Regions from separate parts of the Kitasatospora sp. NBC_01287 genome, predicted to be linked through region 1. Evidence: riboswitches for the same ligand, from Rfam matches in the RefSeq annotation. Region 1 holds a riboswitch; each other region holds the start of a gene.
The links. A riboswitch is a leader RNA that binds a small molecule or an ion and turns the genes downstream of it on or off. The one in region 1 is predicted to bind thiamine pyrophosphate.
Positions count from the first base shown of each region.

Region 1 (5,751 bases):
GAAGCCGGTGTGCACCGCGGGGACGAACGGCGCGGCCGGGTCGAGCAGGTCCTGCAGCCGGGGGCCGTCGGCGGCGGCCCGGCGGGTCGGCACCGGGTTGCCCGGCTCGGTGACCAGGGCCTCGGCCAGCGCGTCCGCCAGGTCGCGGCTCAGGTCGCCGGAGGAGGACTGGGTCTGCAGGCCGAGCAGGATCGAGCCGTCCGGGCGGCGCAGGGCCGGCCAGGCCAGCGGCAGCACGGTGGCCAGGGTGACCGAGGGCACCTCGCCCGACGCCCCGTCGGCCACGCCGGCGGCCAGCGTCAGCGGCACCGTCGCGGCGGGCACCAGCTCGCGCAGCGCCACCCAGTCGGCCTCACCCGCCAGTCCCTCGAACGGGCGGTGCACCAGCTCCTGGACCGCGTGCGCGGCCTGCCGGCCGTGGCAGGCCTTGTACCGGCGGCCCGAGCCGCAGGGGCAGTCCTCGCGGGCGCCGACGACGGGGACGGCGCCGTCCGGCGCGGCGGCGCGGCTCGGCTGGGACGACTTCTTGGCGGCCTTCTTGGCCATGGTGCGGCTCTCCCGGGGATGGTGGGCACTGTCTCCGGGCAGCCTACTGAGAATCGGCGCGCTCCCTTTCCGGCCGCCGCTCAGGCCGAGCGGCGGGCCGGCCTGGCCGGCCAGGCCGGCAGCACCGCCCAGACGGTCACCTCGCCCGGCGCGTCCCGCACCCCCCAGTCGACGGCCAGTTGGCCCACGATGCTCAGGCCGCGCCCGCCCTTCGCGGTGAGCGAGGGGCTGGCCGGCAGCGGCCGGGTGCTCGCGCCGCCGTCGGTGACCTCCAGGCTCAGCAGGCCGTCGGTGTGCATCTGCCAGCGCACCAGCACCCCGCCGGGCTGCTCGGGACACGGTGTCCCGGCCGCCTCGTGCGCCGCCGCCGGGTGGCGGTGCACCCCGGCGCCGACCAGCAGCTCGTCGAGCGTGGCGGCCTCCTCCACCTCGGCGGACCCCGCCGAGGCGACGGCCGCCGCCTCGGCGGTAGGCCTGCCGGGCCGGGATTCCGCCCGCTCCTGGGGCTTCGCCAAATCAGTGGGATGCAGTGGGAATTCGTCGGGCGCCCCCCCGGCGAGATCCAGCAATGGAGCCAGCGGCCGCGCATAGCGGCAGGAATTGCTGAGCAGTTCGGAAAGGATCAGAACCGCGTCATCGATGACGGTATCGGGCACCTCGCGATCGCCCAGATCACGCCGCAGCCGGCGCCGGGCGGCCCCGACACTGGCCGGGCCGTGCGGCACCGCCATGGTTGATGAAGTCGGCACTTCACGCGCCACCATCAACGCCACCCCCGGACCTCCTTCAGCGTTTGCCGAGGGATGGATGCCCCGGGGGAATGCGCCGGAAACGGGTTGACTCGCTCGTGGTCCGTCAATTGTGAAGTCGCCGAGGTTGGCGCAACACGCTGTGCGCAAAAGGTGATTAGCTGCTTACGCTGCGTCAATCGAGGGGGCGGATTCCGTCCGCGTCGGCCAGTGCGCCACCCGGTTTCGCGCCCGCGTACGCCAAATCGGCGCAGTGGGCGCGGGCGCGGACGGCGGCCGCACGAGGTGATGCGGTGGCCGTGCGGTGGACGGTCCGGGTGTGGCGGGTGTGGCGGGTGTGTCCGATGGGACGGTCGATCAGCGGCCCAGCTGGTCCAGCACGTCCCGGGGGCGGTTGGTGATGATCGCCTCGACACCGAGCTCCAGGCAGAGCGCGACGTCCTCGGGGCGGTCCACCGTCCAGACGTGCACCCGGTGCCCGGCGGCCCGCAACCGGGTCACCAACTCCGGCTTGCGGCGGACCAGTTCGATGCCCGGTCCGGCGATCACCGCGCCGGCCGGCAGCCCGGCGCCGGGCCACAGGCGCAGCAGCGAGGGGTGCTCGAAGAGGAAGACCCGGGGAAACTCCGGTGCCGAGTCCCGCAGCCGGCCGAGCGCCAGCCCGGAGAAGCTCATCAGCCTGGCGTGCGGCCGCGCCGGGTCGCCCTCGCCGGCCGGCGCGCCCTGGATCCCGAAGCGGCGCAGCATCCGCACCAGCTCGGCCTCCACCGCGCCCCGGTAGCGCACCGGGTGCTTGGTCTCGATCGCCAGGTCCACCCGGCGTCCGCAGTCGGCGACCAGCTCCAGCAGCGACTCCAGCCTCAGCACCGAGTGCCGCTCCGGATCCGCCGCGCCGCCGTCACCGGTGGGGCGGCCGGGGCCCGCTGGTGCTTCGTCGGCGACCGGCTTCCAGGAGCCGAAGTCGTGCGCCGCCAGTTCCGCCAGGGTGAGCGTGGAGACCACCTTGCGCCCGCCGTCCGAGACCCGGGCGATGGTCCGGTCGTGCACGCAGACGAGCTGCCGGTCCCTGGTCAGCCGGACGTCGCACTCGACCGCGTCGGCCCCCTCGGTCAGCGCCCGCCGGTAGGCCGCCAGGGTGTGCTCGGGCAGCGCGGCCGAGGAGCCGCGGTGGGCGACCACCTGGACCCCCGGTGCGGTGCGGGCGGGGTCGGCGGCGGAGAGGTCGGGAGTCGTCACGGCACCACCCTAAGCGGCCCGGGTGACCCGGACGCGACGAGCACCCCAACGCCGGGTTCCGCAGGTCAGGCGGTGTCCGAGAGCCGGTTCAGCCCCAGCGTCAGCAGGCCCGCGACCAGGAAGGAGAAGAGCGAGGCGGAGGTCCACTCCTGCGGGGTGAAGTGCGCCCAGGACTGGGTGTCCGTCCAGAAGCGCGTCCAGGGTCCGGCGTGCTGGGTCGGCGCCAGGAACTGGTAGGTGCACAGGCCCAACGCCCACGGCAGCAGCATCAGTGGCCGGGCCGGTGCCTGCTGCGACATGTCCCAGCCGCGCCGGCCGCGGCCCAGGAAGTAGTCGGCGGCCAGCACCGCGAGCAGCGGCACGAAGACCGAGCCGATCAGCCCGAGGAAGGCGTAGTAGGAGTTGGTGAACTCGGTGATCCGCAGCGCCAGCACGGTGACCAGCAGGCCGATCCCGCCGGTCAGCAGCCGCCGGTCGACCCTCGGGAAGAGGTTGTGCACCGACATGGCGGTCGAGTAGACGTTGGCGAAGGACTGGTCCGCCTCGCGCAGCACCAGGACCAGCAGGAAGGCCCAGCCGGCCGTCACCCCGGTGAAGGAGTCCAGCAGGTTGTCGGCGTTGCCGTGCGACTGGAGCAGCGCGATCAGGCCGAGCAGGTAGCACCAGACCTGGGCCACGGTGTAGCCGGAGAAGGTCCCCCAGAAGGAGGCCCGCCCGGTGCGCGAGTGCCGGGTGTAGTCGGCGGCCAGCGGCACGAAGGAGATCGAGACGGCGATGATCGCGTCGGTCGCGCCGAGGAAGCCGTGCCAGTTGCCGGCTCCCGGGTCGGGCCAGCCCTGCCGCCCCAGCTGGACGGTGTAGTAGACCATCGCCACGCCCACCGCGATCGCCACGTACTTGCGCAGCGCCGCGATCGACCCCAGCGGCCAGATCGTCAGCACGGTGGTCAGCAGGCCGGCCAGCACCACGAAGAGCCAGCGCCAGCCCTGGGTACCGGCCACCGTCTGGGCACCCCAGGCGATCACGATCAGCTCGTAGACGCCCCAGCCCACGCACTGCGCGATGTTCAGCACGGTCGGCACGTAGGAGAGCCGGGTGCCGAAGAGCCCGCGCAGCACGGCCATGGCCGGCGCGCCGGTGCGGGCGCCGATCAGCGCGGCCACGCCCAGCATCGCGGTGCCGATCACGGTGCCCGCCACGATCGCGGTCAGCGCCGCGGTGAAGGAGAGCTCGCTGCCGGGCTGGCCCAGCACGGTGGCGGCGCTGGTGAAGCCGATCAGGCTGATCCCCAGGTTGGCCCAGAGCGCGAACTGGTCCTTGAAGCCCAGGGTGCGCGGCGGCGCGGTGTCCAGCACCAGCGGTGCCTCGGCGTGGCCGGCCGCGGCCCGCGGTTCGAGCACCGCCGTCGACGAGGACGACGAGGACGACGAGGGCGACGAGGGCGAGGAGGGCGAGGAGGACGAGGAGGGTGACGACGGGGAAGGCGAAGATGGGGAAGGCGAAGCAGCCGTCATGGCCAGGACTCCCTACGCCGGCATTACCCGGACAGGTTCCGGCGGTCAGCACTCCCTCGACCGCACCGGCGTCACCGCCATGGCGTACGGTCGATCAGCGCACTCTCAGCCTGGTGGGTCCAAGCTCCCGCGTGTCGATCAGGAAGCGACAGGGTAGCCCGGCGCTTGGATTACGCCAAGGCACGGCAGTGCGCCGTCCGGATCGCGGAACGCCTCGGGGAGGCCGTTCGGGTGTCGCGAGCAGGGCGAACGGGGGCCTGTTCGGTCCGTCTAAGGATTCTTACCAGTTCTTCAGGCGGCCCCTTACGGCAACCAGATCGGGCATAGGAAAAACTAGGGGCCAAGGTCCCTGTCAGCTATGGAGGTCGTCCGTGAGCACCGAGCACGAGAGTGGTTCCACCGGTCCGCAGGGGGAGCAGCTCTCCAGCGGGCACGGCGAGCCGGGGGGCACTTCGGCGGTCGGTGACCCCCGGGCGGGCACCGAGCCCGCGGCGAGCGAGCCGACGATGGTCCTGCCCGCGGCGGACCCGGGCGTGGCGGACGCGAGCGCGCCCGAGCGGCCCGTGGCACCGCAGCCGACCCTGGCCCTGACCAAGGTGCCCGCCCCGGAGCCGACCCCGGCCGCGCCGCCCGCCGAGCCCGCCAGGACCTACCTGGACGCGCCGCCGCCGGCCGCGCCCGGCTACCTGGACGCCCCGCCGCCGGTCCCGTCGGCGCCCGCCGTCGAGCCGCCCGCCAACCCGTACGCGGCCCCCGCGGCCCCGCTCGCCGCCCCGCCCGTGGGCGGCGCCCCGATCACCCCCGGCCTGCCGGCCGCCGGGGCCCCGCAGGGCGAGCAGCACCACCCGTTCGGCGCCGGCACCCCGATCGGCGATGCCTGGTCGACCCCGCAGCAGGGCCTGCCCGGCTACCCGGAGGGGACGGAGTTCGCCGGCCACCCGCAGGGCGGCGTCCCCGGTTACCCCGGCGGACCGGAGTTCCCCGGCGAGTACCCGGGCGGCTTCGCCCCGCCGCCCGCGCCGCGCAAGAAGGGCAAGGGCTCGCTGATCGCGCTGATCGCCGCGGTCGCCCTGGTGGCCGGTGTCGCGGGCGGGGTGGCCGGCGCGGCGCTCAAGGGCAACGGCAGCTCCGGCTCGTCCGCCCTGACCGGCAACAGTCGCTCCAGCACCACGACCACCAGCGCCAACAACCAGGTCGCGCTCAACCGGGCACCCGACTCGGTGGCCGGCATCGCGGGCACCGCGTTGCCCAGCACCGTCACCATCAAGGCGGAGGGCAGCTCGGAGTCCGGCACCGGCACCGGCTTCATCTTCGACACCCAGGGCCACATCCTGACCAACAACCACGTGGTCGCCCCGGCGGACAACGGCGGCAAGCTGAGCGTCAAGTTCTCCGACGGCAACACCTACCCCGCCTCGGTGGTCGGCAAGGCCAAGGGCTACGACCTCGCGGTGGTCAAGCTGGACGCGCAGCCGAGCGAGAAGCTCACCCCGCTCCCGCTGGGCGACTCCGACCAGGTCGCGGTCGGCGACGTGTCGATCGCCATCGGCGCGCCGTACGACCTGGAGAGCACCGTCACCTCCGGCATCATCAGCGCCAAGAACCGCCCGGTCGCCTCCGGTGACCAGGCCAGCACCCAGACCTCGTACATGAACGCGCTGCAGACCGACGCCTCGATCAACCCGGGCAACTCCGGCGGCCCGCTG
Region 1 is NZ_JAPEPB010000001.1:4,825,459-4,831,209, forward strand. It holds gene OG455_RS20715 (DUF5926 family protein) at 1-546, opposite strand, end outside; gene OG455_RS20720 (ATP-binding protein) at 627-1,172, opposite strand; gene OG455_RS20725 (hypothetical protein) at 1,071-1,283, shown strand; gene OG455_RS20730 (glycerophosphodiester phosphodiesterase family protein) at 1,653-2,531, opposite strand; gene OG455_RS20735 (cytosine permease) at 2,597-3,931, opposite strand; TPP riboswitch at 4,040-4,186, opposite strand; gene OG455_RS20740 (S1C family serine protease) at 4,417-5,751, shown strand, end outside.

Region 2 (5,751 bases), 1.9 Mb from region 1:
CCGGCTGCCCGGTGGTGTTCGGCACGCTCACCGGCTCCGGTCCCTGGCTGACCACCAGCGCGACCGGCGTGTTCACCGCCAGCTGCTGCCCGGCGGCCGGGTCGGTGGAGATCACCGAGCCCTGCGGCACGGTCGGGCTGTAGTCCTGGGTGGTGCCGCCGGGGGTCAGCCGGGCGGCGGTGAGCTGCTGCTGGGCCTGGTCGAGCGGCTTGCCGGTGACGTCGGGCACCGCGATCCGCTCCGGCCCCTTGGAGACGGTGATCTTGATCGCGTCGCTCTTGCGGGCCCGCTGCCCCACGCCGGGGTCGCTGCTGATCACCTGGCCGGCGGGCACCGTCTCGCTGAACACCTGGACGAAGCTGCCGCGCAGCCCGGCGCCGTCCAGGGTGCCGACGGCCTGCGCCTGGTTCTGGCCGAGCACGCTGGGCACCGTGGCGTAGACGGCGCCGGAGAGCAGGTAGCTGACCCCGGCGACCACCAGCGCCAGCACCGTGAGGACCACGCCCCAGACCAGCCCGCGCCGGGAGCGCGGCGACCGTCCGCGGCGCGGCGGGGTGGGCTCGTGGTAGGGGCGCGGCCGGGTGATCAGCGACTCCGGCGGCGCGGTGAAGACGCTGGTGCGCTCCACCGCCGGGGCGGGCGGCGCCGACAGGTCCAGCACCGAGGTCGCGTCGGCCGACGAGAAGCGCGGGGCCTGCCGGGTGGAGGCGGGCGGCTCGGCGTCCAGCTGGGCGGGCGTGAGGGCGCGCCGGGCCCGCTGCACCGCGGCCAGCAGCTCGACCGCGTCCCACGGCCGGGCCCCGGGGTCGCGGGCGGTGGCGGCGGCGACGATCGCGTCCAGCTCCGGGGCCAGTCCCGGCACGGCGAGCGAGGGCGCCGGCACGTCCTCGTGCAGGTGGCGGTAGATCACCTGCAGCGGGTTGTCGCCGACGTAGGGCTTGCTGCCGGTCAGCAGCTCGTAGAGCATGATGCCGGCCGCGTAGACGTCCACCCGCTGGTCGGTGGCGCTGGAGGGTTGGATCTGCTCGGGGGCCAGGTACGAGACCGTGCCCATGATCACACCGGGCGTGGTGGTGTCGGTGATCTGGGCGTCCGCGCCGGAGAGCAGCCGGACCAGGCCGAAGTCGGCGACCTTGACCAGGCCGCCGTCGGTGATCAGCACGTTCTCCGGCTTGACGTCCCGGTGCACCAGGTTGGCCCGGTGCGCGGCGCCCAGCGCGGCCAGCACCGGCTCCAGCACGTCGAGCGCGGCCCGCACCGAGAGCGCGCCGCGGTCGCTCAGCAGGTCGCGCAGGGTCCGCCCGGGCACGTACTCCATGGCCAGGAAGACCGAGCCGCCGTCCGCGCCCTGGTCGAAGACGTTGACCACGTTGGGGTGGGAGAGCCGGGCGACGGCCTTGGCCTCCCGGATGAAGCGGTCGGTGAACCCGGCGTCCCCGGCCAGCGCGGGGTGCATCACCTTGAGCGCGAGCACCCGGTCGAGCCGGGTGTCGGTGCCCCGGTAGACCGTGGCCATGCCCCCCACCGCGATGCGCTCCTCGACCCGGTAGCGGCCGTCGAGCAGCGTCCCGAGATGGGGGTCCCCCCAAGCGGAAGGCGGAGGATCGTTCAAGGTCGTGTCCACCAGAGGAGTGTAGGGGCGGACAGAACACGGTTGGATGACCTGGCCGTCATAATTCAATACGACGGTTGGTCATCAGTGCGGGCGAACGGTGCCGGACGGGCCGTCAGAAGGCGGGCCGCTCCCGGTGGTCCAGGTCGGCGCGCCCGGCCATCGTCGAGGAGGCCTCGGCGTGGAAGCGGCGCGGGATCCGCCCGGCCCGGTGGGCCAGCCGCCCGGCCTCAGCGGCCCGGCGCATCGCGTCCGCCATCAGCACCGGGTCCTGCGCGCGGGTCACGGCCGAGGCCAGCATCACCGCCGAGCAGCCCAGTTCCATCGCGAGCGCCACGTCCGAGGCGGTGCCCGCGCCGGCGTCCAGGATCACCGGGACGCCCGCGCCCGCCACGATCAGCTGGAAGTTGTGCGGGTTGCGGATGCCCAGGCCCGAGCCGATCGGCGAGCCCAGCGGCATGATCGCCGCGCAGCCGACGTCCTCCAGCTTGCGGGCCAGCACCGGGTCGTCGTTGGTGTAGGGGAGCACGGTGAAGCCCTCGTCCACCAGCGTCTCGGCGGCGTCCAGGAGTTCGATCGGATCCGGCAGCAGGGTCCGCTCGTCGGCGATCACCTCCAGCTTCACCCAGTCGGTGCCGAGCGCCTCGCGGGCCAGCCGGGCGGTCAGCACCGCCTCGCCCGCGGTGAAGCAGCCGGCCGTGTTGGGCAGGATCCGGATGCCGTTGCGGACCAGCACGTCCAGCACCGAGCCCTGGGTGTCGGCCTTGACCCGGCGCATCGCCACCGTGGTCAGCTCGGTGCCCGAGACGCGCAGCGCCTGCTCCAGGACCTCCAGGCTGGGCGCCCCGCCGGTGCCCATGATCAGGCGGGAGGTGAAAGTGGTGTCGGCGATCGTCAGCAGGTCGTCGGCCATCGCGGCGTCAGCCTCCCTGCACGGCGGTGAGGATCTCCACCCGGTCGCCGGCCGCCAGCAGGGTGCCGGCCCACGAACCGCGCGGCACCACGGCCTCGTTGACCGCGGCCGCCACCCCGGAGGGGGCCTTGGACAGCTCGGCGACCAGCTCGGCGAGGGTGGCCCCGCCGCTGACCTCGCGCGGCTCGCCGTTGACGGTCAGGGGGACGGTCACGGGGACGGCTGGGGGGCCGGTCACGGGGACGGCCGGGGGGATCAGGCTCATACCAGGCTCCTGAGGGCGAAGCGGTCGGGGGAGAACGGGGCGGCCCGCTCGGGCAGCGTGCCGTCGGCCAGGTACTCGGCGAGCAGGTCGCCGGTGACCGGGGTGAGCAGCACGCCGTTGCGGTAGTGGCCGGTGGCGGCGACCAGTCCGGGCAGCGCGGTGGGCCCCAGCAGCGGGGCGTTGTCGGGCGAGCCGGGGCGCAGGCCCGCGCCGGTCTCCACCAGCGGCAGCTCGGTGATCCCGGGGACCAGCTCGTGGGCGTCGCGCAGCAGCTCGTAGACGCCGCCCGCGGTGACGGTGGTGTCGTGGCCCTGCTCCTCGGTGGTCGCCCCGACCACCAGCTCGCCGTCCGCCCGCGGCACCAGGTAGAGGTGGCCGCCGCGCACCACCGCGCGCACGTTGCGGGAGAGGAAGGGGCGGTAGGCGGCCGGGATCCGCAGCCGCAGGATCTGGCCCTTGACCGGGCGGATCGCGGGCAGCACCCCGGGCGGCAGGCCCGGTAGCAGGTGGCTGCGCGCGCCCGCGGCCAGCACGGTCCGAGCGGCGAGCAGCCGCTCGCCGGTGCCCAGCCGCACGCCCGTCGCCCGGTCGTCCTCGACCAGCAGCTCGACGGCCTCGGCCCGGTGCAGCAGCACACCGCTCAGCTCGCAGGCCCGCACCAGCGCCGCCGCCAGCCGCCGCCCGTCCACCTGGTGGTCGCCGGTGACCAGCAGGCCGCCGCGCACCCCCGGGGCCAGCATCGGCTCCAGCCGGCGGGCCTCGCGGCCGCTCAGCCAGTCGGAGGCGAGGCCGAGCCGCTGGTGGAAGGCGTGCAGCTCGCTCAGCTCGGCCTTGTCGTCGGCGTCCAGCGCGACCGCCAGCGTGCCGGTGACGCGGTAGCCGGTGTCCAGGCCGGTCAGCTCGGTCAGCTCGGCGGTGAAGGCGGCGTACCGCTCGTTGGACGCCATGCCCAGGCGCAGCAGCGGTTCCTCGCCGTACTGCAGCTCGGTGACCGGGGCCAGCATGCCCGCCGCGACCCGCGCGGCACCGCCGCCGGGGGCCGGGTCGACCACGGCCACCCGCAGCCCGCGCTGCGCGGTGCGCCAGGCGACCGCCAGGCCGATGATGCCGCCGCCGATCACCAGCACGTCGGTCGGTGCGTCGTCCTCGGTGCGAGACAAGGCGTTGGCGCGAGACAAGGCATTGGTGTGCGACAAGTCATTGGTGCGTGACAAGAGGACCGGTTCTCCCTTCGCCGGCATGACCCGGATCAGGTTCGGACGGTCGCGGGCCGCCGTAGCCCGCCTCTCAGCCCGGTGCACCGGGCTCCCGTGAGGATGCCCCCACCATAACGCCGGGTGACGGGCGGACTGAAGGCACGACCACTCGGCGGACGCCGCCGGGATCGCTACAGTGCTGCAGGTGGAAGAGCTGAGGAGCACGGATCGGGTGGTCGTGGTCGGCGCGGGGCTGGCGGGCGCGCAGTGCGCGGTGGCCTTGCGGGAGGCGGGCTGGAGCGGGCCGCTGAGCCTGGTCGGCGCGGAGCCGCACCGCCCCTACGACCGGCCGCCGCTCTCCAAGGACGTGCTCCTCGGCAAGGTCGCCGCGACCGCCTTCGACCTGGACTGGGAGGCGCTCGACGTCCGGTTGCTGACCGGCCGCCGGGCCACCGGGCTGGCCCCGGGCACGCTGCGTACCGACGCGGGCGACCTGCCCTACGACCGCCTGGTCATCGCCACCGGCGCGAGGCCGGTGCGGCTGCCCGGCGACGAGGCCGCCCGGGTGCTGCGCACCGTCGACGATTCGCTCGCACTGCGTGCAGTCCTGCGCCCCGGCGCCCACCTGGTACTGGTCGGCGCCGGCTGGATCGGCGCCGAGACCGCGACCGCCGCACGCCTGCTCGGCTGCCGGGTCACCGTGCTGGAGGCGGCCGGGGAGCCGCTGCCGGGCGCGCTGCCGGCCGAGCTGACCGAGCCGATGCGGGCCTGGTACGCCGAGGCCGGGGTCGAGCTGCGGCTCGGCGCCCGGGTGGACCGGATCGTGCCCGGCGCGGTGCACCTGGCCGACGGGGAGACGGTGCCCGCCGACGAGGTGGTGATCGGCGTCGGCGCCCGCCCCGACACCGCCTGGCTGGCCGGCTCCGGCATCGAGCTGGACGCCGCCGGCGCGATCCTCGCCGACGCCGCGCTGCGCACCTCGCTGCCCGGGGTCTGGGCGGCCGGCGACTGCGCGGGCTACCCCTCCACCCGGTACGGCGGGCGGGTCACCGTGCAGCACTGGGACCACGCGCTGCACTCGGGGCGGGCGGTGGCGGCCGGGCTGCTGGGCGCGGCGGCCCCGTACGACCCGGTGCCGTACTTCTGGTCCGAGCAGTTCGGGCGGATGGTGCAGTACGCGGGCCGGCACGCTGCGGGCGACCTGCTGCTGCGGCGCGGCTCGCCCGCCGACCCCGGGTGGAGCGCGCTCTGGCTGCGCGAGGGGCGGCCGGTGGCGGTGCTGACCGTGGACCGCCCGCGCGACCTGGCCCAGGCACGGCGGCTGATCGACCAGGGCCGCGAGCTGGACCCGGTGCTGGCCGCCGACCCCGCCGTGCCGCTCAAGTCGGCCGTGCGCTGAGGCGCTCCGAGCGGGTGCGTGGTGCGCCGGGGCCCGGCGAGGTGGCAGGCTGGTGCTGTGAGTGAGACGGAATCCAAGATCGAATCCCTGGTCCAGGACTGGACCTACCTGCCCGACATCTCCGAGCGCTGGGGGGTGCTGGTCACCGAGGTCCGCCAGATGGTCAAGGACCACAAGCTGATCGCGGTGCGCCGCGGCCCCAACCGGTCGCTCCAGGTCCCGGCCGCCTTCATCGAGGACGACGGCCTGGTCAAGCACCTGGCCGGGACGCTGACCGTGCTGCGCGACGGCCGGTTCTCCGACGAGGAGATCCTGGAGTGGCTCTTCACCGAGGACCCCTCGCTGCCGGGCAGCCCGATCCAGGCG
Region 2 is NZ_JAPEPB010000001.1:6,723,833-6,729,583, forward strand. It holds gene pknB (Stk1 family PASTA domain-containing Ser/Thr kinase) at 1-1,624, opposite strand, end outside; gene OG455_RS29420 (thiazole synthase) at 1,728-2,525, opposite strand; gene thiS (sulfur carrier protein ThiS) at 2,533-2,790, opposite strand; gene thiO (glycine oxidase ThiO) at 2,787-3,968, opposite strand; TPP riboswitch at 4,000-4,112, opposite strand; gene OG455_RS29435 (NAD(P)/FAD-dependent oxidoreductase) at 4,183-5,385, shown strand; gene OG455_RS29440 (Rv2175c family DNA-binding protein) at 5,443-5,751, shown strand, end outside.
Region 2: another riboswitch for thiamine pyrophosphate. It lies ahead of thiO (glycine oxidase ThiO); the one in region 1 lies ahead of OG455_RS20735 (cytosine permease).

Region 3 (5,751 bases), 150 kb from region 1:
GTACGATCGAAGTACCGAAAGCGGACGGGACGCGGCGACAAGGGCCGACCCGAAGGGGAAGAAGAGGAACCGACATGGCTGAGATCTGGAAGTCGCTGCCCTCCTGGGTGCGGAACATCGTCGTCCCGATCCTGGTGCTGATCATCGCCATCAACGTGGTCGGGGTCGTCTTCAGCGTGATCAGCTCGCTGGTCTGGTTCGCGGTCAAGGCCCTGGTGGTGGTCGGCATCGCGGCCGCCGTGGTGGTCCTGGTCAAGAAGGCCGCCAAGGGCTGACCCGCACGCCGCCTCCGCTCCGGCGCCCGATCCCTGCCTGGCAGGGGACGGGCGCCGCGGCGTTTCCCGGCCCCGCCCGCTGACCCCTGCCCGCTGCCCCCCCCCGCCCGCTGACCCCTGCTCGCCGGACCCCGCCCGCTGACCGCCGTCACCCGTGCGCGTGACACCTGTCATGCGGCAGTGACGACAGCGGGCACTGACGCCGGATCAGCTCAACTTGGGATGATCCTCTTGTCAGCGGGCGGGCCAGCGGGAGGACCGGAACCATGAGCGAGACCACCATCACCGAGGCGGCCCCGGCCGCCAAGCGCGCCAACCCCCTGGTCGGCGCGCTGCTCCCGCTCGTGGTCGACATCGCGGTGCCGCTGGCGGTCTACTACCTGGCCCACTCGGCCTTCGGCCTGAGCCTGCTGTCCGCGCTGATCGTCAGCAGCGTGGTGCCGGCCGCGCGGACCCTCTACGCACTGACCCGCCGGCGCGAGGCCAACGCGCTGGCCGGCCTGATGCTGGTGGTCAACGTGGCGGGCATCGTCACCACCTTCCTCACCGGCGACCCTCGGCTGATGATCGCCAAGGACGGCCTGGTGAGCAGCGCGATCGGCGCCGGCATCCTCTTCTCCGCGCTGCGCGGCAAGCCGCTGATGGCGATGGGTCTGCGCCCCTTCCTGACCGGCGGCGACACGGCGCGCGAGGCCGCCTGGGAGCGGCTGTCCGCCTCCAGCGACGTCTTCCGCCGCCACGCGCTGCGGCACTCGGTGATCTGGGGCGCGGCGCTGCTGCTGGAGTGCGCGGCCCGGGTGGTCGGGGCCTACACGCTGCCGCTGACCACCATGGTCTGGCTGCCCACCGTCTTCCTGATCGGCGCGATCGGGGTGGCGAGCGTGCTCTCCGGGCCGAGCACCGAGCGGATGAAGAAGCTCCTCACCGAGCAGGCCTGACACCCCGCCCCGCCCACCGCTCCGACCAGACCGGAAGAAGAACCATGCGCGGCAAGGGCATCGACTACGACACCGGCTTCCGCCCCGGCGACGGGATCTCCCGCGAGGACTTCGACCCCGCCGTGGTGCACGAGGAGCTGCGGGTGATCGCCGAGGAGCTGCACCGCACGGCGGTGCGGATCTCCGGCGCCGACCCCATGGGGGCACCTCCCGCCCGAAGCGGTGTGGCCCGCCCCGCCCGAAGGCGGAGCGGGCCACACCGTCCCGCTGTCCGGCGTCAGGCGGTCGGGTCCGCCTGGAGCGGGATGGCGTGCGTGGTGGTGGCGGCGGCCGTGCTCGGCCTGGCCGCCTCGTCCGCGCTCTCGGCGGCCGGGCTCATCGAGCCGAGCAGCTGGCGGGCCAGCCCCAGGCCGGTGCCGCCCATGGTGAGCGCCTTGGCGAACATCTCGCCCATCCCCTCGGCGCCGTTGAGCAGCACCATGTGCTCGACGTTGCCGAAGGCCTCGGCTCCCGCCCGGACGATCTCCGGCCAGTTCTCGGCCAACTGCTGGGCGACCACGGCCTCCTGGTTCTCGGCCAGCGCGGCCGCCCGGGCCTTGATCGCCTCGGCCTCGGCCAGACCCAGCGCGCGGGCCGCCTCGGCCGTCGCCAGACCCTTGGCCTCGGCCGCGGCTGCCTCGGCCTGACCGGTGGCCCGGGTCGCCTCGGCGGCGGCCAGACCGCGCGCCTTGGTCGCCTCGGCCTCGGCCAGCGCGGCGATCTTCACCCGGTTCGCCTCGGCGCCCGCCTTGAGCTCGGTCTCCTTGGCCTGCGCCTGGGCGGCCGAGATGCGCGCGTCGCGGTCGGCCTCGGCCTTGGTGCGGGTCTCGTAGGCGCGGGCGTCGGCCGGCTTGCGGACCTCGGCCTGCAGCTGCTGCTCCTTGCGGTGACCCTCCAGCTCGGCGACCTTGGTCTCCTGGACCACGACCTCCTGCCGGGAGGCGGCCTGGGCGAGCGGGCCGGCCTGCAGCGCGCGGGCCGCGGCGGTGTCCATCTCGGCCTGGTAGCCGGCCTGCTGGATACCGGAGTTGCGGGTGGCCTCGGCCTTGCGGGCGAACGCCTCCTGCTCCGCCTCGGTGGCCTCCCGGTCGGCCGAGGCAGCCGCGATGCGCGCGTCGCGCTGGACGGCGGCGGCGTGCGGGGCGGCCAGGTTCTTGATGTAGCCGGTCGGGTCCAGGATCTCCTGGATCTGCAGCGAGTCGATGATCAGGCCGAGCTTCTCCATCTCGGCCCCGGAGGCGGCCCGGGTCTCCCCGGTCAGGCGCTCGCGGTCGCGGATCATCTCCTCGACCGTCAGCCCGCCGACGATGGAGCGCAGGTGACCGGCGAAGACGTTGTGGACCCGCTGGCCCATCATCTTCTGCTGGTCCAGGAAGCGGCGCGCGGCGTTGGCGATCGACACCGTGTCGTCGCCCACCTTGAAGATCACCACGCCCTTGACCTGGACCGGGATCCCCTGCGAGGTCACGCACTCGACGTCCAGGTCGGCCTCGTTGAGGTCGAGCGAGAGCTTGCGGACCACCTGGATGCCGGGGGTCACCAGGGTCCCCCGCCCGGTCACCACCCGGAAGCCGAGTCCGTCGGCGAGGCCCTCGGTGCGGTGCTTGGAACCGGAGATGATCAGTGCTTCGTTCGGCTCGGCGACCCGCCAGCACATCTTGAAGATCACGATCAGAATCACGACTGCCGCGGCGACGATCCCCGCGATGGTGCCGATCAACATCGGCCTTTTCCCCCTTCAGGGCACACCGCTCCGTGGCTGCGCTCGGTTGTGCAGGATTGCGCGGAACGCGGTGGCGAGTCGAGATTCTGCGCCTGTTTCGATCAGTTGGCCAGTCCGGCGCGGCGTGTCCCGCGAGGCTGTGACAGGTGGTCACCCGGCGTGGACCTCGGTGGCCGGAAGGCGACGCAGTGTGCCGGCCGAGTTGCCGTGGTTCAGGGGCCCGCCGGGGCGACGTACACCGTGCGCGGCGGCTGGTACTCGACCACCAGCACCGGTGTGCCGACCGGCAGCGCCTCGCCCGGCAGCGCCAGGTAGGCCAGGAACGCCTCGGTGCTCTGCCGCTCCGGCACGTGCACCATCACCTCGCCGACCAGGCCCGGCCCCACCTTGCCGGTCACCCGTCCCAGGTATCCGATCACGCGACCACTCCCCCTTCCGTCCCGCCGTCGTCGGCGTCCTCCCAGTCTGACGCACTGTCCGAATGCCGCCCCCGCCCGGTGCCGATCCGGCGTCGTCGCGCTGCCCGGACCCCTACTGGACCACCCCCCGGGCCTGCGGCTACCGTGTGGGACACATCTTTGGGCAGGCAAGTCCGCCTGCCGACGGGAGCTCGGAGCACCGGGCTGAGAGGGCGCTGAAGGGCCCGTGGCCGTTTCCCAGGCCATGGACCGAACGCTGCGCCGACCGCAGGAACCTGGACCGGGTAATGCCGGCGTAGGGAGTAGAGGGTCTGATGACCACATTTGATGACGCACGTCCGGCTGCCGACGCACGCCCGGCTGCCGCCGACGCGGCGGCCGACGCCACCAACGCGTCCACTGCCACCCCCACCACCGTGACCAGCGCGACCACCGGGTACCCGACGCCGGCCTGGCGCAAGGCCTACCGCGAGGGCTCCCGTCCCGACCTGCGGGTCCCCTACCGGGAGGTGGTGCTGACCAACGAGCGCACCGTCCCGCTGTACGACACCTCGGGCCCGTACACCGACCCCGCCTTCGAGGCCGACGTCCGCCGCGGCCTGCCCCCGCTGCGCGACCCGTGGATCCGCCAGCGCGGCGACGTCGAGGAGTACGACGGCCGCGAGGCGCGCCCGGAGGACGACGGGATCAAGCACACCTCGCCGCGCGGCGGCAACCTGCGCAACCTGGACGCCGTCTTCCCCGGCCGCCCGCGCCGCCCGCTGCGGGCCCGCGACGGCGCCGCCGTCACCCAACTCGCCTACGCCAAGCGCGGGATCACCACCCCCGAGATGGAGTTCATCGCGCTGCGCGAGGGCCTGGCGGCCGATTTCGTGCGGGACGAGGTGGCCCGCGGCCGCGCGGTCATCCCGCTGAACGTCAACCACCCCGAGGTCGAGCCGGCCATCATCGGCACCAACTTCCTGGTGAAGATCAACGCCAACATCGGCAACAGCGCGGTCACTTCCTCGATCGAGGAGGAGGTGGAGAAGATGACCTGGGCCACCCGCTGGGGCGCCGACACGGTGATGGACCTCTCCACCGGCCGCAACATCCACACCACCCGCGAGTGGATCCTGCGCAACTCCCCCGTGCCGATCGGCACCGTGCCGCTCTACCAGGCGCTGGAGAAGGTGGACGGCAAGGCCGAGGAGCTGAGCTGGGAGGTCTACCGGGACACCATCGTCGAGCAGTGCGAGCAGGGCGTCGACTACATGACGGTGCACGCCGGCGTGCTGCTGCGCTACGTCCCGCTGACGGCCCGCCGCAAGACCGGCATCGTCTCGCGCGGCGGCTCGATCATGGCCGCCTGGTGCCTGGCGCACCATCAGGAGAACTTCCTCTACACCAACTTCGAGGAACTCTGCGACATCCTGCGCGCCTACGACGTCACCTTCTCGCTCGGTGACGGCCTGCGCCCCGGCTCGATCGCGGACGCCAACGACGAGGCGCAGTTCGCCGAGCTGCGCACCCTGGGCGAGTTGGGCCGGATCGCCCGCGAGCGCGACGTCCAGGTGATGATCGAGGGCCCGGGCCATGTCCCGATGCACAAGATCAAGGAGAACATGGACCTCCAGCGGGAGATCTGCGACGAGGCCCCGTTCTACACGCTCGGCCCACTCACCACCGACGTGGCGCCCGGCTACGACCACATCACCTCCGGCATCGGCGCCGCGATGATCGCCTGGTGGGGCACCGCGATGCTCTGCTACGTCACGCCCAAGGAGCACCTGGGCCTGCCGAACCGGGACGACGTCAAGACCGGCGTGATCACCTACAAGATCGCCGCCCACGCCGCCGACCTCGCCAAGGGCCACCCCGGCGCCCAGGAGTGGGACGACGCGCTCTCCGACGCGCGCTTCGAGTTCCGCTGGGAGGACCAGTTCAACCTGGCCCTCGACCCCGAGACGGCCCGCGCCTTCCACGACGAGACGCTGCCGGCCGAGCCAGCGAAGACGGCGCACTTCTGCTCGATGTGCGGGCCGAAGTTCTGCAGCATGAAGATCAGCCAGAAGATCCGCGCCGAGCACGGCGAGGGATCCACGGCGGTCAGCAGCGACTTCGACGCCGAGGCGCTGGCCGGCATGGCCGAGAAGTCCGCCGAGTTCGCCTCCCACGGCAACCGGGTCTACCTGCCCCTGGCGGACTGAGGCACCACCTGACGAGGCGCTGGTCCGGGAGGCAGGAGGGGGCTTCCCGGCCCGGCGCCTTGCCACGTCCGGCCGGTTCCTCTGTCCGCATCTCGCAGTCAGTGATTCGGTCGCGGGAGTAGTATTACGTGGTAGGGGTAATACGTGCTACTTCGAGGTGGGAGATGC
Region 3 is NZ_JAPEPB010000001.1:4,670,546-4,676,296, reverse strand. It holds gene OG455_RS19975 (DUF5326 family protein) at 75-275, shown strand; gene OG455_RS19970 (VC0807 family protein) at 542-1,213, shown strand; gene OG455_RS19965 (flotillin family protein) at 1,491-2,975, opposite strand; gene OG455_RS19960 (hypothetical protein) at 3,188-3,394, opposite strand; TPP riboswitch at 3,567-3,712, shown strand; gene thiC (phosphomethylpyrimidine synthase ThiC) at 3,709-5,583, shown strand; gene OG455_RS19950 (AbrB/MazE/SpoVT family DNA-binding domain-containing protein) at 5,748-5,751, shown strand, end outside.
Region 3: another riboswitch for thiamine pyrophosphate. It lies ahead of thiC (phosphomethylpyrimidine synthase ThiC); the one in region 1 lies ahead of OG455_RS20735 (cytosine permease).